DNA from 4 places in the Massilia sp. Soil_C_3 genome. Region 3 is predicted to be linked to each of the others. Evidence: predicted binding sites of a transcription regulator. Region 3 holds the regulator's gene; each other region holds the start of a gene.
The links. The regulator sigma-54, encoded in region 3, starts transcription at its own class of promoters, with help from an activator protein. The targets are predictions, from matches to a motif close to TGGCANGNAANCTGCTTT.

Region 1: pepA (flocculation-associated PEP-CTERM protein PepA) is a predicted target of sigma-54. The motif match lies at 1,673-1,690, and genes of this name have one in related genera.
Region 2: AC3A6F_RS03030 (TorF family putative porin) is a predicted target of sigma-54. The motif match lies at 2,403-2,420, and genes of this name have one in related genera.
Region 4: AC3A6F_RS13850 (pilin) is a predicted target of sigma-54. The motif match lies at 1,788-1,805, and genes of this name have one in related genera.

Annotation. Positions count from the first base shown of each region.
Region 1 is NZ_JBDGJG010000009.1:205,960-210,841, reverse strand. It holds gene AC3A6F_RS19790 (ThiF family adenylyltransferase) at 1-709, shown strand, start outside; gene pepA (flocculation-associated PEP-CTERM protein PepA) at 829-1,629, opposite strand; gene AC3A6F_RS19780 (class I SAM-dependent methyltransferase) at 1,811-2,476, opposite strand; gene AC3A6F_RS19775 (GNAT family N-acetyltransferase) at 2,556-3,284, opposite strand; gene AC3A6F_RS19770 (XrtA/PEP-CTERM system exopolysaccharide export protein) at 3,594-4,199, opposite strand; gene AC3A6F_RS19765 (S1 family peptidase) at 4,391-4,882, opposite strand, start outside.
Region 2 is NZ_JBDGJG010000002.1:21,876-26,757, forward strand. It holds gene AC3A6F_RS03025 (DUF4214 domain-containing protein) at 1-2,362, opposite strand, end outside; gene AC3A6F_RS03030 (TorF family putative porin) at 2,576-3,340, shown strand; gene kdpF (K(+)-transporting ATPase subunit F) at 3,549-3,638, shown strand; gene kdpA (potassium-transporting ATPase subunit KdpA) at 3,638-4,882, shown strand, end outside.
Region 3 is NZ_JBDGJG010000013.1:101,467-106,348, forward strand. It holds gene AC3A6F_RS23510 (DUF5694 domain-containing protein) at 1-569, opposite strand, end outside; gene AC3A6F_RS23515 (enoyl-CoA hydratase/isomerase family protein) at 654-1,739, opposite strand; gene hpf (ribosome hibernation-promoting factor, HPF/YfiA family) at 1,865-2,224, opposite strand; gene AC3A6F_RS23525 (RNA polymerase factor sigma-54) at 2,300-3,778, opposite strand; gene lptB (LPS export ABC transporter ATP-binding protein) at 3,790-4,557, opposite strand; gene lptA (lipopolysaccharide transport periplasmic protein LptA) at 4,554-4,882, opposite strand, start outside.
Region 4 is NZ_JBDGJG010000006.1:201,414-206,295, forward strand. It holds gene sucC (ADP-forming succinate--CoA ligase subunit beta) at 1-673, shown strand, start outside; gene sucD (succinate--CoA ligase subunit alpha) at 692-1,573, shown strand; gene AC3A6F_RS13850 (pilin) at 1,881-2,405, shown strand; gene AC3A6F_RS13855 (S9 family peptidase) at 2,482-4,560, opposite strand; gene AC3A6F_RS13860 (fasciclin domain-containing protein) at 4,701-4,882, opposite strand, start outside.

The sequences.
Region 1 (4,882 bases), on a different contig from region 3:
CGCCGATTTCGACAGCTTCGACATCGCCAACTTCAACCGGCAAGTCGGCGCCATGATGTCGACCGTCGGCCAGCCCAAGGCCGAGGTGCTGGCGCGCATGGCGCGCGACATCAACCCCGAGATCGAGATCGCCATCTTCCCCGACGGCGTCCACAAGGACAACCTGGACGCCTTCCTGGACGGCGTCGACCTGTACGTCGACGCGCTCGACTTCTTCGCCTTCGATGCGCGCCAGCAGACCTTCGCCGCCTGCGCCCGGCGCGGCATCCCGGCCACCACCGGGGCGCCGCTGGGCATGGGCGCGGCCCTGCTCAACTTCATGCCGGGCAAGATGACCTTCGAGGAATATTTCGGCTGGGGCGACCTGCCGGAGCAAGAGAAGGCGATCCGCTTCGTGGTCGGCCTGGCGCCGGCCGGCCTGCACCGCCCCTACCTGGTGGTGCCCGAATCGGTCAACCTGGCCGAGCAGCGCGGCCCATCGACCTTCATGGCCTGCCAGCTGTGCGCCGGCATTTGCGCCACCGAGGCGCTCAAGATCCTGTTGCAACGCGGCGACGTGCTGGCGGCGCCCTGGGGCATGCAGTTCGACGCCTACCGCAACAAGCTCAAGCGCACCTGGCGCCCGGGCGGCAACCGCCATCCGATCCAGCAACTGATGCTGGCGATCGGTCGCCGCCAGTTCGCGCGCATGGCGGCGGCCGGACGCTGAAGCACGCCGGCGCCGCGCCGGCCTCATGAACGCCCGACGTCAAAAAGCCACTGCCGGATCGCTCCGGCAGTGGCTTTTTACCTTGCAGCGCTGGGCCTGCGAAGCAGGCCCGTGCGTACTTAGGCGGCTTTCTTGTTGCGGCGACGGGCAGCGTACAGGCCCAGCATGCCCAGGCCCAGCAGGCCGACCGATGCTGGCTCAGGCACTTCGGCCACGTTGCTGAAGACCACGTCCAGCGAACCGTTGATTTCCTGGGTGCCGACAGGGTCGAAGTTGTTCAGCTGGCCCGACTGGAACGACAGGTCGTAGAACGGGTTTGGCGAGGTGAAGAACTGGGTACCGAAACCGGCCAGGGCGAAGCTCGAGCTGGCGCCGAAGCTGCCGCAGTTGATGCCGCTAGGACCGCAGGTCGGCAGGGTTGGGTCGAGCACGCCGAAGCCCGACAGCGGATCGCCTTCGGCCAGCAGCAGGTCGTCGTCCGACGCGCCCACGGTGACCGAGTTAGCGCCGTTGCCAGGCATGGTGAAGGTCGAGTCCAGGTTGGCGTCCAGGTACATCGCCAGGCGGCCGCTGCCTTCGTTGAAGCGGAACACGTTCGTGCCGTTTTCGACAGCGAAGGTACCCGACGCGGTGTACAGGGCGTACAGGCCATAGTCGTTGTTCAGGCCGGTGCGGGTGACCGGGGTGGTGCCGCCGTTGGTGACGAACTGGCCGGCGTTCCACACCAGCGACACGTTGAAGGTGCCGTCGGTGTTGAAGGTGGCGATCTCGTTGTAGTTGCCGGTGATCTTGTCGGCGGTGAACGAGCGGCCGTCATATTCCACGGTGAACGGGTTGAAGTTATCAGCGTGGGCGGCGGCGCCGAACATCGAGGTTGCAGCGATTGCACAAGCGATAATGGACTTCGAAACTGCTTTCATCTTGGATCTCCTGGTTGTAGGGTTCGTACTAACACCCTCTATCTAAGCAACCATCGTGCCAGCCAAGTCAACCCCTTTAAAATCAATCACTTAACCCAACATTTCGTAGAAGAAATTACAACACTGTAAAATATTCCGACAGCTGCATTTAAGAAATTCTCATACCTTTGTCAGCCCCGTCCTACAGGGATTTCCTCAGCACCACATTCCAGGTATTCCCGGACGTGAATTCGCTGGCGATCTCATAGCCGGCAGCCAGGACCTTGGCGCGCAGCTCCTCGATGTGGAAGGGGCTGTACAGGATGCCCTTGCGGATGCCCCAGTCGTTGATCTTCTGCGCCGCCCAGCGCAATGGCGCGAAGCCGGATGGATACAGCAGCACGTTGGCGGCCAGGGTCCCGCCCGGCTTGAGCACGCGCAGGATGTCGCGCAGGGCGCCGTCGACCGTCGGGAAGCAGTGGATCGAGTTGGCGATATTGGCGGTGTCGAAGCGGTTGTCGGCGAACGGCAGCTGGGCCGCATCGGCATGCTGCACCTCGACCAGCGGATTGCCGGCGAAGCGGCGCCTGGCGCCGGCCAGCATCGACGGGGCATAGTCGATGCCGGTCACCTTGACCGGCGCGAGCTTGCGGCGGCGGCGCCAGTTCAGGACCATCTCGAGCAGGGTGCCGGTGCCGCACGCCACTTCCAGGTGATCCGGTCCGAAGTTGGGCCCGAAGAAGCGCATCTGGGTGCCGATCGTGCTGTTGTAGGCGAAGGTGAGAATGAAAAAGCCGCGCAGGTCGTACCACCACGGTTCGGATGAATAGGCTTCGGCGATTTCATCCCTGGTCTTACCGGTCGTCATGGAGCGTCCTCGTTGATTGAAGTGAAGCGCAAAATATAGGTCGTTAATGAACAGCAGGCAAGCGCGGATCGAATGCGGCTCAGCCCAGCTGGCGCAGGCGGTTGACGATGCCCGCCTCTTCGCGTTGCGAGAAGAACCAGGGGAACAGCGAGCGCTCGCCCACCGCCTTGTCCTGCATGCCGCCCCACTTGGCCACCTGTTCGGTGCCGAAGGCGGTGTCGACGCGCAGCAGGACCGCCGGCGCCTGCACCCGTGGATTGGGGCGCGATTCGCACACGGTCTGGAAGCCGAGCATCGCTTCATAAAAGCGGCGATGGCGCGGATTGACTTCGATGAAGATGTCGCGGCAGGCGTTCAGGTCGCGCGCATAGATCAGGGCCACGTGGAACAGCGAAGCCAGCACCGCCTTGGACTTGACCGCCGGGTCGACCGCCAGCTTGGTGATCTCGCATACCCGTCCTTGCTCGCGCCGTACGTCGATACAGTCCTTGAACACCTGGTCGGCCAGCAAGCCGATTTCGGAATCCAGGCCGAGGCTCAGCGTGCCGAATACCTGGCCGTGGTCGGATGCCGTCAGCGTGATCCGGTTGGGATCGCTATGCACCTGGTGGTTGCCGCTATAGCCGCGCCAGGAATACATCTTACTGATGAGCATACTGGCGGAGTTACGCTGGGAATCGATGTCGGCTGCGCGAATGCCGAACACGCGCTCATTGATGGCGACGTCGATGATGCTCGGTTCGTCGGAGGCGCTCCCGTCATCGCCGCTCGGCGTGGCGAGATAGGTCGGCCCTAATGTCTCGATCATGGTCATTCTCCAGGCAAGACCGGCGCGTCATGCACCGGCGGCATTCCTGATCATCATAGCATCGAAAATTACAATTTATCAACTGTATTAACAACAAGTATTTGCCGTTTTGACATTCATAACGCAGCCGCCATATCGCGACGATAGCAGTTTACGCAGGCTCTGCGACGCGCACGGATAAGAAAATGCGAGGATGGATCACGGCCGCATGGCAGCCAGACACCGTAAAACAGGAAGGGAGCGGCCCTGGGCCGCGCCGGCGATTGCCGGCGGAGAGACCGGCTGCGAAGCCGGTCTTGCAGGTAGGACTTAGAAGAAGCTTTCCGGGATCACCAGAATATCGCCAGGACGCATCATGATGTTCGCCGAGATATCGCCATCATTGATCAGGTCGTCAAGGCGTACATTGATTTTTTCCTGCTTGCCGTCGACGTTGCGAACGATGCTGGCCTTGTTGCCCGAGGCGAATTCAGTCACACCACCGACCGCGATCAACACATCCATCAGCGACATTTCGCGGCGATACGGCAATGCCTGCGGACGGGCGGCCTGGCCGATCACGCGGATCTGCTCGTTGAAGTTGCCGACAAAATTGGTCACGACCACGGTGACGACCGGCTGCTGGATGAACTGGGCGAGGGCCTGTTCGATGTCGCGTGCCAGCTGGGTCGAGGTCTTGCCGGCGGCTGGCAGGTCTTCGACCAGCGGGGTCGTGATCTTGCCGTCCGGACGGACCGGCACTGACATCGACACTTCCGGATTGCGCCAGACAATGATGTTGACGGCATCGCCAGGCCCGATCAGGTAGTCCGGGTTGACCGGCGCCAGCGCGGCGGTACTCGGAGGCACCGGGGTGGAACAGCCGCCCAGCAGCAGCATGCAAGCGGCGGCGCCGGCTGCCAACAGATTCTTCATGGTTTTCGTCATCATCGCGTTCATCCCCTCGCGCCTTACCTGTCCCATGGACTAGTGTTTGGCGTGAATCAAAAATTGTTATTTCGCCATCATGGCCCGCGCTATTGTAGCGCAGACGGCCGCGCCGGCAAGCCGTGCACAATTGAAATCTTTTATCTTGCCGCAAGTAGGTACATCGCCATCGGATGGCGCTAACGATCCAGCAGTTCCTGCACGTGCCGCACCGGGATGGCATACGTGATCCCGCTTGGGGCCGAGATTGCGGACTCCTTCAAGCCTTTCACGAATACCATATTGATCACGCCCAGCACGATGCCGGTCTCCGGATCGTACAGTGGCGAGCCGCTGTTGCCAGGATAGGCTGTGCCGTCGAGCTGGTAGATACTGAACGGGCTGCGCTGCAGCCGGGCCGCCGCGCGCGCGTCGAGCCGGCGCGCGTTGAGCGAAGGCTGCATCACCGGGGTGACCGCCGCCAGCAGCGCGCGATGGGTGGCCGGGTGCAGGCCCAGCACCATGCCGAGCGGGAAGCCGGTGAAGGCCAGGGCCTGGCCCTCGGCCGCGTCCGCATTCCCCAGGCGCAGGGCCGGGAGCGGCGCGCCTTCCAGGCGCAGGTGCGCCAGGTCATGTTCCCGGTCCAGGGCGACCAGCTGCGCCGGACGGAAACGCACGCCGGCGCCATCCGG
Region 2 (4,882 bases), on a different contig from region 3:
CGATCCCGAGCGCGATCTCGGCTTCCACCTGCTTCTTGTTCTCGGGGCTTTCGCTGAACTCGACCAGCAGGCGCTCGATCGACATGCCATTGCCCAGATGCTGCAGCCAGTAGGCCGCGCCGGCTTCATCCGGCGGGCGTTGCAGCACGTTGCGGTAGATCGCGGTGATGATCTGGGAATGCGTGGGCGCCGCGCCGTACAGAGTGATGAATTCGTCCGAGCGCGAGAAATCGCGGGCCATGTTTTCCAGCGTCAGGCCGCCATCCATCGAACGGATCCAGTAGGCGATCCCGCCGGTGTCCGGCGTGCGGTTGAAGGCGGCGCGATACAGGCGATAGGTCTGGCCGGCGTTGCCGTCCACGTCGAACGCCAGCGTCACGTCGGTGAAGTCTAGGCGGAACGGTTCGCGCACGGTCTGGGTGCCGTCGCGTCCCGAGTTGTCGACGATGGTGAGCAGGCCGCCCGGACGCGTGATCGTATAGGCCGCGCGTGGGCCGCTCAGGACGGCGCCGTCCACGTTGACGAAGACCGGCTTGCCTGCATCGGTGTCGTACAGGCCGTGCAGCTCGGCGCGCGGCAGCAGCAGGTAGTTGCCGGCGCGGGTAGCCGTCAGCGTGAACTCGCCGCTGGCGCTGCGCAGCTCGCGACCCTGTCCAAGTTCATCCACGCCTTCGAAGCCGACTTCGCTGACGGTCCAGCCGGTGTCGGCGCCGACGTAGGCCGGCCCGGACGCATCGGCGACGAGGCGCAGCTTGACGATCTTTCCGGAATAGTCGCCGAGCGCTACAGACAACTTGCCCGTCAGGGGGCCGCGCACATCGCGGCCGGTCTCGCGGTAGAGGTCGCGCCAGTTCGCGCCGTCGTCGCTCGAGGCCTGCACCCGGAACGCCTGATCCTTCGTCGCCAGTCCCATGGACCTGGTGACCAGGACCTTGGCGGCGCTGGAGGCGACGTACAGCGTCTTGTTCAGCGTGGCGCTCTGGGGCTCCCAGTTGCCATCGACGTAGAAGCGCAGCGCGCCGCCGTCGATGATGGCCTGGTGCCCGCCGTTAGCGGTGGTCCAGGTGCCAGCGTCGATCGGCGCTGCCCGCGTCGCCGCGAGTGGCGTGCGCAGGTACTCGGTCAGGCTGTAGGCGCTTGCGCCAGGCAGCGCATCGACCCGCGCCGTATAGGGCTGTCCGGCCCGGACCAGCGCCGGCGCGGACGCCACTGGCAGTTCCCTGCCGGGCGTAGCGATGGCCGGATCGAATACCGTCACCTCGTAGTCGAAGCTGCGCGCGCGCTGCGCTACCAGGACGTTGGAAATGCTGACCCGGTAACGCACGTCGGCCGTCGGGCGCGGGTGCTTGCGGGTGCCGTCGATTACCGGCATCTTCCAGACGATCGTGTTTTCGCCGACATCCGGAATGATCGTCTCGATGGCGAGGCCGACCGGGATGCCGTCACGCGTGATCGATATCTTTGCCTGGCTGAAGTCGGCATTCGGATAGGACAGCGACCAGCGTTCGTATACGGTGGAATAAGGCACGTAGCCGCTCGACGGCCAGGCGACGAAGTCGTCGCGCACCGGGGTGCGCGGGCCCCAGTAATCGGTATCGGTCACCCACAGCGCGTTCGACGCGGCGACCTGCCGGCCGTCGATGGCGCCCGACGGGACGTCGCCGGTGCCCATGACAAGGGTGTTCGGGTGGAAAATCCAGCGGCGGTGGCCGACCGAGGCATTATTGTCGCCGTCATCCTGGATGTATCCATCGACCGTGTCCGGCCCGTGGATGCCGAGCGCCAGGTTGGAAGCGTTGGCCGCCTGGGCGCCTTCCGGCGTGTAGAACTTCCAGCTGGGGGGAGGCGTATGCGAGAGTTGACCGGCGACGCTCATCATGAGCGCGGCGTGTTGCGCCTTGGCGCTGTATGCGTCCGACAGCCGTACCGTCGCCCGCAGTCCCGCCATCGCGCGGAACCAGTTCACGCGCTGGATGACGGCAGCCTTGAACGCCGGACTGGTCGTGCCGGGAATGCCGGCGGCGTGGCTGCCGGTCCAGGCAATGGCCGGCGCCGGCTCCCGGTAGATATTGTTGAAGACGAGGCGAACCTGTTCGCGGTCACGGGTATCGATGACCAGCGGAGTACCTTCGGCCAGTACTCGCGCGGCCTCCTGGCGTTCGTGGACGACGCCGGGCCGGTAGCCTTGCGCCGCCCGCGCCTGTTCGTTGGTGAGCGGTGTGCCCAGCCTCAACTGCGAAGGCGCGACCGATTCGGCGGCGCCGGACATGGTCTGGAGGGCGGGGGCGTCGGCCTGGCCTCCACAGCCAGTAAGGGCGAGGAACGCGAGGGCGAGGGTCGTGCGAAGGATACGTTGCGTCATGCGTGAGTGTCGATGGAGAGTAAGCAGGAATTATCGAACAAGCCATGGAAATTGCCTACCTGAAATTTCATGTGAGATGCATGAAATGTCTTGACCAGCGGCTAGCAAGGAGGGCGTTTACGGCGCGTTGATATCCGGTGCCGGCCTTTATATCCGGTTTTTACGCCCTGGCCGCTAACCTGCACGGGTTCCATCAACCATGAGCAGGGAAACATGAAAGCATCGATTCAAGCGCTGGCCGCCGTCCTGGCGCTGGCGGGCGGCGCCGCCCAGGCCCAGGCCACCGAAGCAATCCAGGACGCGGCTGCGGCATCCACCATTAGCTGGAATGCCGCCGTCACCTCCGACTACCGCTACCGCGCCATCTCCCAGACCCGCCTGCGCCCGGCGCTGCAGGGCGGCGTCGACTACGTCCATGCGTCCGGCTGGTATGCCGGCGCCTGGGCCTCGACCATCAAGTGGGTCGAGGACGCAGGCGGCGACGGTGACGTTGAGATCGACGTCTATGGCGGCAAGCGCGGCGAGCTCTCGGCCGGACTGTCGTACGACGTCGGCGTGCTGCGCTATTTTTATCCGGACAACGGCATGGGCCGGCTCCCGGGCTGGGTCAATGCCCACACCACCGAAGTCTATGCCCAGTTGGGCTATGGCCCGGCCTACCTGAAGTATTCGCACGCGACGACCAACCTGTTCGGCTTCGTCGACAGCGAGAACAGCGGCTATCTGGACGTCGGCGCCAATCTCGACGTCGGCAACGGCTTCACCCTGCAGCTGCACGCCGGGCGCCAGGAAGTGAAGAACAACCCGGCTTCCGACTATACCGACTGGAAGATCGGCGTGAGCCGCTCGTTCGATTGGGCCACCGTCAGCGCCGCCTACATCGGCACCAATGCGAGCAAGTCGGCCTATGCCTCGCCGGTCAACGGCAAGTTCACCGGTCGCGACGCCCTGCAACTGACCGTCAGCCGCACCTTCTGACGGCCCGTTCTACATCGCGTTTACATCTCGTTTACACGGCGCCGCCGTCTTTTTATCCCGTTTTTAGGGCGGCGCCACTACGCTCGACCATACAACAACAACGCTGAAAGCGAACGTCCATGGACCTCATCTACCTCGGCGCGCTCCTGATCTTCGTCCGCCTGACCTGCCTGCTGGTGGCCGGTTGCGCACAAGCGGGAGGCAAGCCATGAATCTCTCCTACGTGATCGGCGGCCTGGCCGCCGCCGCGCTGCTGGTCTACCTGCTGGTGGCCCTGTTCAAGCCGGAGGACTTGTGATGACCACCGAATTCGTCGTCCTCCTTGCTGCCTTCCTGCTGGTGCTGCTCCTGCTCGCCTGGCCGCTCGGCCGTTTCATCGCGCGCGTCGCCGCGGAGGGCACGGTGCCCGGCCTGGGCTGGGCCGCCGGCATCGAGCGCGCCCTGTACCGCGTGGCCGGCCCGGCCGCCAGCGCCGCCCAGGACTGGAAGGCCTACGCGCTGGCGCTGATCGCCTTCAACGCCGTCGGCGCGATCTTCGTCTACGGCCTGCAGCGCGTGCAGGCCTGGCTGCCGCTCAATCCCGAGGGCATGGCCAACGTCAGCCCGGACTCCAGCTTCAACACCGCCATCAGCTTCGTCGCCAATACCAACTGGCAGGGTTATAGCGGCGAGCAGACCATGAGCCTCCTGACCCAGATGGTGGGCCTGGCCGGCCAGAACTTCTTCTCGGCCGCCACCGGCATCGCCGTCGTGTTCGCGCTGATACGTGGCTTCGCCGCGCGATCGAGCAGCGCGATCGGCAACTTCTGGGTCGACCTGACCCGCTCGACCCTGTACGTGCTGCTGCCGCTGTCGGTGATCCTGGCCGTGTTCCTGGCCGGGCAGGGCGTGGTGCAAAACCTGTCCGCCCACGTCGATGCGCGCCTGCTCGAGCCGGTGACCTATACGGTCGAGGCGACCGAGGCGCGTGCCGATACCCAGGTCATCCCGATGGGCCCCGTCGCTTCGCAGGAAGCGATCAAGATGCTGGGCACGAACGGCGGCGGCTACTTCAACGCCAATTCCGCGCACCCGTTCGAGAACCCGAATGCGCTCACCAACTTCGCGCAGATGATCGCCATCCTGCTGATCCCGACGGCCCTGTGCTTCGCCTTCGGCCACATGGTGGGCGACATCCGCCAGGGCTGGGCCGTGCTGGGGACGATGACGCTGTTGTTCGTCATCGCCGCCATTGCCGCCGGCGCCGCCGAGCAGCAGGCCAATCCGCTATTGACTCCGCTGGGTGTCGACCAGGTCGCCAGCAGCCTGCAGGCGGGCGGCAATATGGAAGGCAAGGAGACCCGCTTCGGCATCGCCGCCTCGAGCCTGTTCGCGGTGGTGACCACGGCCGCATCGTGCGGCGCGGTCAACGCCATGCACGACTCCTTCATGCCACTGGGCGGCATGGTGCCGATGGTGCTGATGCAGTTCGGCGAGGTGATCTTCGGCGGCGTCGGTTCGGGCCTGTACGGCATGCTGGTGTTCGCGATCCTGGCGGTGTTC
Region 3 (4,882 bases):
GGACTGGCTTCGAGCTCCTGTAGCTGCGCGACCAGGGCGGCGTCCAGGCCGTCGCCGGCGCGGCGCTCCCCGGCCGGCAAGCGGAACCACTGGACCACCGCCGATGCAGGCTCCCCGCCGGCCAGGAGCACGGCCGCCAGGCGGCGTCGCTGGGCCGCCGACGGCGCCGCCGGCCACTCGCTCAGCATCTTGTCCAATTCTGCCGTCGCTTGCTGGACATCCAGCCCGGTCGCGGCCTTCGCCGCCGCGGTATCCCGGCAATAGGTCTTGACCGTCTCCGCATACCGCGCCGGGTGGCGGCGCATGAAATCGCACTGCGGCCCCGAGCGGTCCTCGACCGCGATCGCCTGCGGCTTCCAGGCCGCGAGCCGTTCGTTCAGCGGGGCCAGGCTCGACGCCTGGAAGGTCTTGGGTAAATGCGCCAGGTGAGGCGAGCCAAGCACCATGATCTCGTTGACCGGTCCTGTCGTGGGACCCTTGAGCCGGCTCGGATCGAAGGCGGGCTGGTAGTCTTGCGCGGCGGCGCTGCCGCATAAAGTCATCGAGATCAGCAGGGCACACAGGCGCATCGGTCTTCCTTTCAAATCATGAGGACCCGATGTTCACACCCCGTCGCTACGCTGTCACGCAAAAATGGATATGCACGCAGCGGATTATGCGAGATGCCTGAGCGGATGCGCATGCTCTGGCCACACCGGCGCGAAGAAGCGCGCCACCATCTCTGGGGTGACCTCGGCAAGCGATGGTGGATTCCATTGTGGCGCATTGTCCTTGTCGATCACCAGTGCGCGTATGCCTTCCAGCACTTCGCCATGCTCGAAATTGCGCCGCACCAGCGAGCGTTCCATGCGCAGGCAGTCGGCCACGTCGAGCGCGGCGCCGCGCGCCAGCAGCTCGTGGGTCACGCACATCAACAGGGGCGAACGCTGGCGCATGGCGGCCAGCGCCTTGTGTGCGAACGGTGTTGCGTCGCCTTCGAGCGATCCCATGATCGCAGCCACCGACGCCGCGCCGAAATGCGCATCGATGCTCTTGCGCCGGACCTGCAATTCGCTTGCCCCCGCCATCGCAGCAAACGGCGCCGCGAAGGCGCGGATCGCCGCCGGCAAGCCGGCGCCTTGCGTGGACGCGATCAATGCCTGCAGGGCCGGCAGCTCGTCGCTTGGCACGAACACGTCGGCCAGCCCGATATACAGCGCGTCGGCGGCGCCGATCGTCAGCCCGGTCAGGCCCAGGTAGTTGCCGAGCTGTCCCGGCGCATGCGACAGGAAGTGGCTGCCGCCGACGTCGGGGAACAGGCCGATGTTCACCTCGGGCATGGCCATTTTCGTGCGCTCGGTCACGATGCGCAGGCCGCAGTCCGGGCCGCCCTGGGCGATGCCCATGCCGCCGCCCATCACGACGCCATCCATGATGGCGATGTAAGGCTTCGGATAAAAATGGATCAGGTGGTTCAGCGCGTATTCTTCGGTGAAGAAATCCTCGAGCAGCGCGCTGCCGCCCATCGGCCCCGCATGCCCGACCTCATGGAAGAAACGGATGTCGCCGCCCGCGCACAAGGCCTTCTCGCTGCTGCTGGTCAGTACGACCGCTTCGACCTGCCCGTCATGCCGCCAGGCGCGCAGCACGTCGGTCAGCGCGCGCACCATCTCGAGCGACAGCGAATTGAGCGCCTTCGGGCGGTCCAGGGTAATGATGCCGGTGCGGTTGGCGATGCGGGTCAGGACGTGGTCGGTCATGGCGTAATCCGTAATGGAGAGACATGCATTTTACCGAACACATAGATGCGCGTAATACCGGGGAGGCTGGATGCAAAAAGGGCGTCCCCTCAGACGCCCTTAGCTAGTGTGAGCCCTGCGCCTGATCAGGCGACAGCAGCGTCTTCGCCGCCGTTATCCGGCATGCGTTTGATCGACGTACGGCTATGGTCTTTCAGTTGCTGCTTGTGTTTGAGGATCTGTCGGTCCAGCTTATCCATCAGCGTATCGATCGCGGCGTACAGGTCTTGTGCGACGCTGGCCACGTGCAGGGTCTTTCCCGACACCTGGACGTTGATCTCTGCTTTTTGCCTTTTTTCTTTTTCAGTGAGGTTGTCGACGGCTAGGAAGACGTGGGTGTCGATCACCTGGTCGAAATGGCGAATGATGCGCTCGAGCTTATTCTGAACGTATTCACGGATGGCGGGGGTTACTTCGAGATGATGGCCACTGATTGTGAGGTTCATACACACTCCTTTGAAAATTTTGCACCGTGTGGACCACATCGACGCGACAAGGCACGATGTCTGTGGACGGCGCAGTTACAAGGACTTGCGGAGGCTTACAGGGGGTATCTTGAGGGCTTCACGGTATTTTGCAACCGTGCGGCGCGCGATGACCATGCCTTGTTCCCCGAGCATCTCCGCGATCTTGCTATCGGATAAAGGGTTCCTAGGGTCTTCTGCTCCTGTCAATTGTGCAATGAGCGCACGGATTGCCGTCGAGGATGCTTCGCCTCCCGCCTCGGTGGCAACGTGGCTGCCGAAGAAATACTTCAACTCAAACATGCCGTGCGGGGTCAGCATGTATTTCTGCGTTGTGACACGAGAAATTGTGCTCTCGTGTAGGCCTAGTGTATCAGCTATCTCACGTAAAACAAGGGGCCGCATGGCAACCGCGCCATGGGAGAAAAAGTTGCGCTGGCGCTCGACGATCGCCTCCGCCACGCGCAGGATGGTGTCGAAACGCTGGCGCATATTCTTGATGAGCCACTTCGCTTCCTGCAGCTGCGCGCCCATCTGCGCCTCGCTCTTGCCCTGCTTGAGGAGGCTCGCGTACAGGCTGTTTACGCGCAGGCGCGGCATCACGTCCGGATTCAATGTGACAGCCCAGCCGCTCTTGGAACGGCGCACGATCACGTCAGGCACCACGTAGTCCGACACGTTCGAGGCGAACGCCGCGCCCGGATGCGGATTGCATTGGCGCACCACGGCCTGCACCTCGCGCAAGTCTTCGTCGTCGCAGTCGAGCGCTTTTTTCAGCTTGCTGTATTCGCGCTGGGCGAACCAGCTCAGGTAACCCTCGACGATGGTCAGGGCCATGCGCCGCGTGACCATCGGCACACCCGGCATGCGCCGGATCTGCAGCGCCAGGCACTCGGCCGCGCTGCGCGCGCCGACGCCCACCGGGTCCATGCTCTGCACCAGCGCAAGCGCGCAGCGCAGCTCGTCGATCTCGATGTCGAGTTCTTCGGGCAGCCGCGCATGGATCTCGTCGAGCGGTTCTTCGAGGTAGCCGTTGTCGTCCAGCGCATCGATCACCAGCTCGGCCAGCGCACGGTCGCGCGCCGACAGGGTGGCTTCGCGCACCTGTTCCATCAGGTGTTCGCGCAGGGTGATGGCGCAGGCTTCCAGCTGCGGGCGGCCGTCCTCGTCCTCGCCACCGCCGCCTGAAGATGATCCTCCGCCTTCGCCCCAGTCGGCGTCGCTGCGCTCGCCCTCGGCGCCGCCCTCGAAACCCTCGCCTTCCTTGGCCACAGCCCCATCCCCTTCGGCCTGCTGGCCGGGCGCCGGCGGCGCCTCGCCGATGGCCGGTGCGTTGTTGATGGCGCCATCGGCCAGCAAACGCACCGATCGGTCGAGCGGATCGTCGAGCCGCTCGAGCAAGGGGTTATCGCCCAGTATCTGCTCGATCTCCTGGTGCAGCTCGAGCGTCGACAGTTGCAGCAACCGGATCGACTGCTGCAGTTGCGGCGTAAGCGCGAGGTGCTGCGAAGTGCGAAGTTGCAGGGACTGTTTCATCTAGGCGTGGCTCACATGCGGAAGTGTTCACCCAGGTACACGCGGCGCACCGACTCGTCCGCGATGATGTCGTCAGGGCGGCCGGAGGCAAGCACCGCGCCCTGGTTGATGATGTAGGCGCGGTCACAGATGCCGAGCGTCTCGCGCACGTTGTGGTCGGTGATCAGGACACCGATCCGGCGCTCCTTCAGGAAGCGCACGATGCGCTGGATCTCGATCACGGCGATCGGGTCGACGCCGGCGAACGGTTCGTCGAGCAGCACGAAGCGCGGATTGGTCGCCAGCGCGCGCGCGATCTCCACGCGGCGGCGTTCGCCGCCCGACAGCGACAGCGCCGGATTCTCGCGCAGCTTCTCGATCTGCAGGTCGGCCAGCAAGGTGTCGAGGCGCTCGTTGATCTGGTCTTTCGACAGCGGCTTGCCGTTGTCCTTCTGCAGCTCGAGCACGGCGCGGATGTTATCTTCCACCGTCAGCTTGCGAAATACCGAGGCCTCTTGCGGCAGGTAGGACAGGCCCAATACGGCGCGGCGGTGGATCGGCAGGCTGGTGATGTCGGTGCCGTTGATGTCGATCGACCCGGCGTCCGACGGCACCAGGCCGACGATCATGTAGAACGAGGTCGTCTTGCCGGCGCCGTTCGGGCCCAGCAAGCCGACCACTTCACCGCATTCGACCTGCAGCGACACGTCGCGCACCACCAGGCGCTTGCCATAGCTTTTCTGCAGGCCTTTGACGACCAGGGTGCTGCAATCGCCCAGATCCATCGGAATCGCCGTCATTGGGCGGCTCCCGCAGGCGTACGTTTCGGCGACAGGATCAGGGTGCCGCGGCCGCCCCCAACCTTGCTCTGGCCGCTGACATCGTTGCGCACGGTGGCCACTTCCTTGCGGCTGTCATACGAGATGAAAGGGCCGGTGACCTGGTTGCTCAGTTGATCGTTTTCCAGTTCCTTGATGAGGGCATTCGAGTACAGGCGCACCAGCTCGGCGCGCTCGTCGTACTCGATGCGCTCGGCCTGGCCCTCGACCCACAGGTTGGGACCGCCGTCGCGCTTCTGGCGGAACGTAGTGAGCTTGCCGTTGTTGGCGGTGAGTGTCACCGTCA
Region 4 (4,882 bases), on a different contig from region 3:
GATCGGCGTGCCTGCTGGCTCGATCGCCGATGCCCGCGCCAACCTGCAAGGCCTGTACAAAGCCTACTGGGAAACCGACGCATCGCTGGCCGAGATCAACCCACTGATCGTCACCGGCAGCGGCAAGATCATCGCCCTGGACGCGAAGTTCAACTTCGACGCCAACGCCCTGTATCGCCGCCCAGAAATCGTCGCCTACCGCGACCTGGACGAAGAAGATCCAGCTGAAGTCGAAGCATCGAAATTCGACCTGGCCTACATCTCGCTCGACGGCAATATCGGCTGCCTGGTGAACGGCGCCGGCCTGGCCATGGCGACCATGGACACCATCAAGCTGTTCGGCGGCGAGCCTGCCAACTTCCTGGACGTGGGCGGTGGCGCTACGGCCGAGAAAGTGACCGAAGCCTTCAAGATCATGCTGAAAAACCCTGACCTGAAAGCTATCCTGGTCAACATCTTCGGCGGCATCATGCGTTGCGACGTCATCGCCGAAGGCGTGATCGCTGCTTCGAAAGCCGTGTCGCTGCAAGTGCCACTGGTTGTGCGCATGAAGGGCACCAACGAAGATCTGGGCAAGAAGATGCTGGCTGAATCGGGCCTGCCGATCATCGCCGCAGACACGATGGAAGACGCAGCGAAGTCGGTCGTCGCCGCCGCCGCTGGTAAAGCCTAATTCGCTAAGGAAATAAAAATGTCGATTCTGATCAACAAAGATACCAAAGTAGTCACCCAGGGCATCACCGGCAAGACCGGCCAGTTCCACACCCGTATGTGCCGCGACTACGCGAACGGCAAGGAAGCCTTCGTTGCTGGCGTGAACCCGAAGAAAGCCGGCGAAGATTTCGAAGGCATTCCAATTTTCGCTAACGTTGCTGAAGCCAAGAAAGAAACCGGCGCCAACGTGTCGGTGATCTACGTCCCACCAGCAGGCGCAGCAGCTGCCATCTGGGAAGCCGTCGAAGCCGAGCTGGATCTGGCAATTTGCATCACCGAAGGCATCCCTGTCCGCGACATGATGGAAATCAAGGACCGCATGGCCAAAGCCGGTTCCAAGACCCTGCTGCTGGGACCGAACTGCCCAGGCCTGATCACCCCTGACGAAATCAAGATCGGTATCATGCCAGGTCACATCCACAAGAAGGGCCGTATCGGCGTCGTGTCGCGTTCGGGCACCCTGACCTATGAAGCAGTCGGCCAGCTGACCGCACTGGGCCTGGGCCAATCGTCGGCAGTCGGCATTGGCGGCGACCCAATCAATGGTCTGAAGCACATCGACGTCATGAAGATGTTCAATGACGATCCTGACACCGACGCGGTCATCATGATCGGCGAAATCGGCGGCCCGGACGAAGCCAACGCGGCTTACTGGATCAAGGACAACATGAAGAAGCCAGTCGTCGGCTTCATCGCTGGCGTCACCGCGCCTCCAGGCAAGCGCATGGGCCACGCCGGCGCGCTGATCTCGGGCGGCGCAGACACCGCGCAAGCCAAGCTGGAAATCATGGAAGCCTGCGGCATCACCGTCACCAAGAACCCGTCGGAAATGGCGCGTCTGCTGAAGGCAATGCTGTAATCCTGACGATCTCTTGATCGGCAGCTAAGACGGGGAGCTTCGGCTCCCCGTTTGTATCTGCGGTTCCATTTTTTGCCGCCAATCTTCGTCGCATGACAAAAATTGCCGTACGGCACTGACAAATTTTGTCATTCAAGGCGCCAAATTTTGTCGGGGCACAGGGTTTTGTTATCCCGGGATTCATAAAATCGACTGATTCTTGCTGTTTTCGGGCTGGCACGCCGCTTGCATATAGGAAAGCGTAGTAGCTGAGCAGTACAAGATACCTAGTCCCAACTTTTTTGAAATACCACCCCTGGAGAGAAAAATGAACTTCAAGCAAATGCAAACCAAGAAAGCCCAAGGCGGCTTTACCCTGATCGAACTGATGATCGTCGTTGCAATCATTGGCATCCTGGCTGCCGTGGCAATCCCCGCATATCAGGATTACATCGCCAAAGCCAAGGCAACTGCTGCCTACGCTGACATCTCGGGCGGCAAAACCGGCTACGAAATGGCTGTGGTCGAAGGCATCGATGCACCAACCACTCCTACCACCCCTACTGAACCAGGCGCTCCTGATGCGCCTTCGCCATACTTGGCCAAGGCTGGCTTGAAATCGTCGACTGGCAACTGCTCGAGCATCACTGCGGAAGAGCCAAGCGAAGACGGTACTGGTGCACTGATTTGCGTCATCGCTTCCCCAGGTCGTCTGGGTACGGGTGCAACCATCGCACTGAACCGTGCTACTGACGGCACCTATTCCTGCGTTGCCACCAGTTTCGCAAACGATGAATACCTGCCAACCGGTTGCACCTCGACCACCCCACCAGGCGGCGGTAGCGGCGACTAATAGTTAAAGAAAACTGTCGCGAACGAAATCCGTCGCAAAAAAAGAGACCGCCTCGGCGGTCTCTTTTTTCGTCTGCTTACTGCTGCTTCCCCTGCGCCCCCTGCGGCTTCAGATACTGATCCAACCACCCCACCACAGTGCGATGCCACTGCACCGAGTTCGCCGGTTTGAGCACCCAATGATTCTCATCCGGGAACACCAGCAGCTTGCTCTCTACACCCATGCGCTGCAGCGCAGTGAAGGTCCCCAGCGCCTGCGCGGTAGGAATCCGGAAGTCCAGATCACCCTGAATCACCAGCATCGGCGTCTTCCACTTGTTCACGTGATGAACCGGATTGAAGCGCTCATGGTTCTCCGGCACCTTGAAGTAGGGCCCGCCGCTTTCCCAGTCGGTAAACCACTGTTCCTCGGTCGAGTACGCCATGCCGCGCGTATCGAACACGCCATCGTGATTCACGATGCACTTGAACTCATCCGACCAGTTACCCGCGATCCAGTTCATCATGTAGCCGCCGTACGACGCCCCCAGCGCGCAGTCGCGTGAGCGATCGAGCCACGAGAATTTCTGCACCGCCGCGTCATACCCCTTCTGCAGGTCGACCAGCGGCTTGCCGCCCCAGTCGTTGCTGATGGAATCGGTGAACTTCTGGCCATAGCCGGTCGAACCGTGGAAGTCGATGAAGACGGCCGCATAACCCGCGCCCGCATACACTTGCGGATTCCAGCGATAGCTCCAGCTGTTGCCGAAGCTGCCCTGCGGACCGCCGTGGACGATGAAGGCGACCGGATACTTCTGGCCCGGCTGCGCATTCCACGGCTTCATCACGTAGCCGTACACGGTCTCGCCATTGGCGCCGGCAAACGAGAACTGCTCCGACTCGCCGAAGCGCACGTCCTTCAAGCGTTCCGTGTTCACATCGGTCAGCTGCTTCGGCTTGCCGCCCAGCTTCATCGAGAACAGTTGCGCGCCCGACTGCAGGTTGGCGTGGGTGTAGACCAGCGTATCGCGCCGTAGGTCATAGGCGCCGACCGCACCCTTGTCGGTCAGCGGCGTCACCTTGCCGTTGGCGACGTCGATCGAGAACAGGCGGTGCTGGCCGATGTCTTCGGCGTCGACGATCAGCGCCTTGCCATCCGCACGCCACACCAGGCTACCGGCCGAGCGATCCCAGTCGGCCGCCAGCCTGCGCTTCTGGCCAGTGGCCACGTCCATCAGCATGACCTGGTAGCGGTCGGCCTCGAAGCCGGGACGGGCCATCGCCAGGTAGGCCAGGGTGCGGCCGTCCGGCGAGAAGGTGCCTTTCGTATCCCAGGCCGGATTGTCCTCGGTCAGGTTGCGCGGCGCCGCGCCGCCCGCGGCCGGCACGCTATACAGGTCGAAATTGGTCGACCAGGCTTCGGTCTTGCCGGCGATTCTGCTTGAAAACACGATGGTCTTGCCATCCGGGCTGAAGCGGTATTCCTCGCGGTCGCCGAAAGGTTTCGAGGGCACGTCGCCGTCGAGCGCGCCGGACAGGCTGACCGGCTCGCTGCCGACCTTGCCATCCGCACCCAGCGGCGCCGAGAACAGCACCGCATTGCGGTGGTCGCCCCAGGTATCCCAGTGGCGCACGAACAGGCGGTCGTAGACCTTGCCGGTGGCCTTGTCCTTTTCCTTGGCATCCAGGCGCGATTTGGTGCAGGCCAAGTCGGTGCAGTCGCGGAACACGGCCAGGCTGAAGGCCAGGCGGTCGCCCGTTGGCGCGAGGCGGAAGTTGTCGACGTCCAGCGGCAGGTTCGTCACCTGGACCGGTTCGCCGCCGGCGACCGGCTGGCGCCATACCTGCGACGAGCCCGAGCGCGCCGACAGGAAGTAGACGGCGTCGCCCGACGGCGACCATTCCGGATCGCTGCTGCTGGACGCATCCTGGGTCAGGCGTTGCGGCGCCGGCTTGGCGGCGCGCAGGTCGATCATCCACAGTTGGGTATTGCCGCGGTTCTTTTCCATGTCCGTACTGCGCACGGTATAGATCACGCGCGTGGCGTCCGGCGATACGGCCGGGCTGCCCACCCGCTCCATATTGACCAGGTCTTCCACGGTAAAGCCGCGCGGCGCGGCGGTCGCGGTGGTGGCGGCCAGCAGGGCCGCTGCCATCGTCAGCAAGCGAAATGTCATTCCATCCTCGTCGATCAGTGCCGCAGCCGGGTGCCGCAGGCAAGCCGGCAATTTACCACGATGTCATCAGGCATGAAGCCGACAAATCCCCATCGCCGGGAATGAACGGGATGGGAACTATCTCGACGAGGAGGCCAGGTTTACTTCGGCATGATGACCGTATCGATCACATGGATCACACCATTATCGGCTGCGATGTCGGTCTTGGTGACAGTGGCCTTGTCGACCATGACCTTGCCGCCCGCAACTTTTACTGCGAATGCGCTACCCTCGACGGTCTTGACGTCGCCAGGCTTGACGTCGGCAGCCATGACTTTTCCCG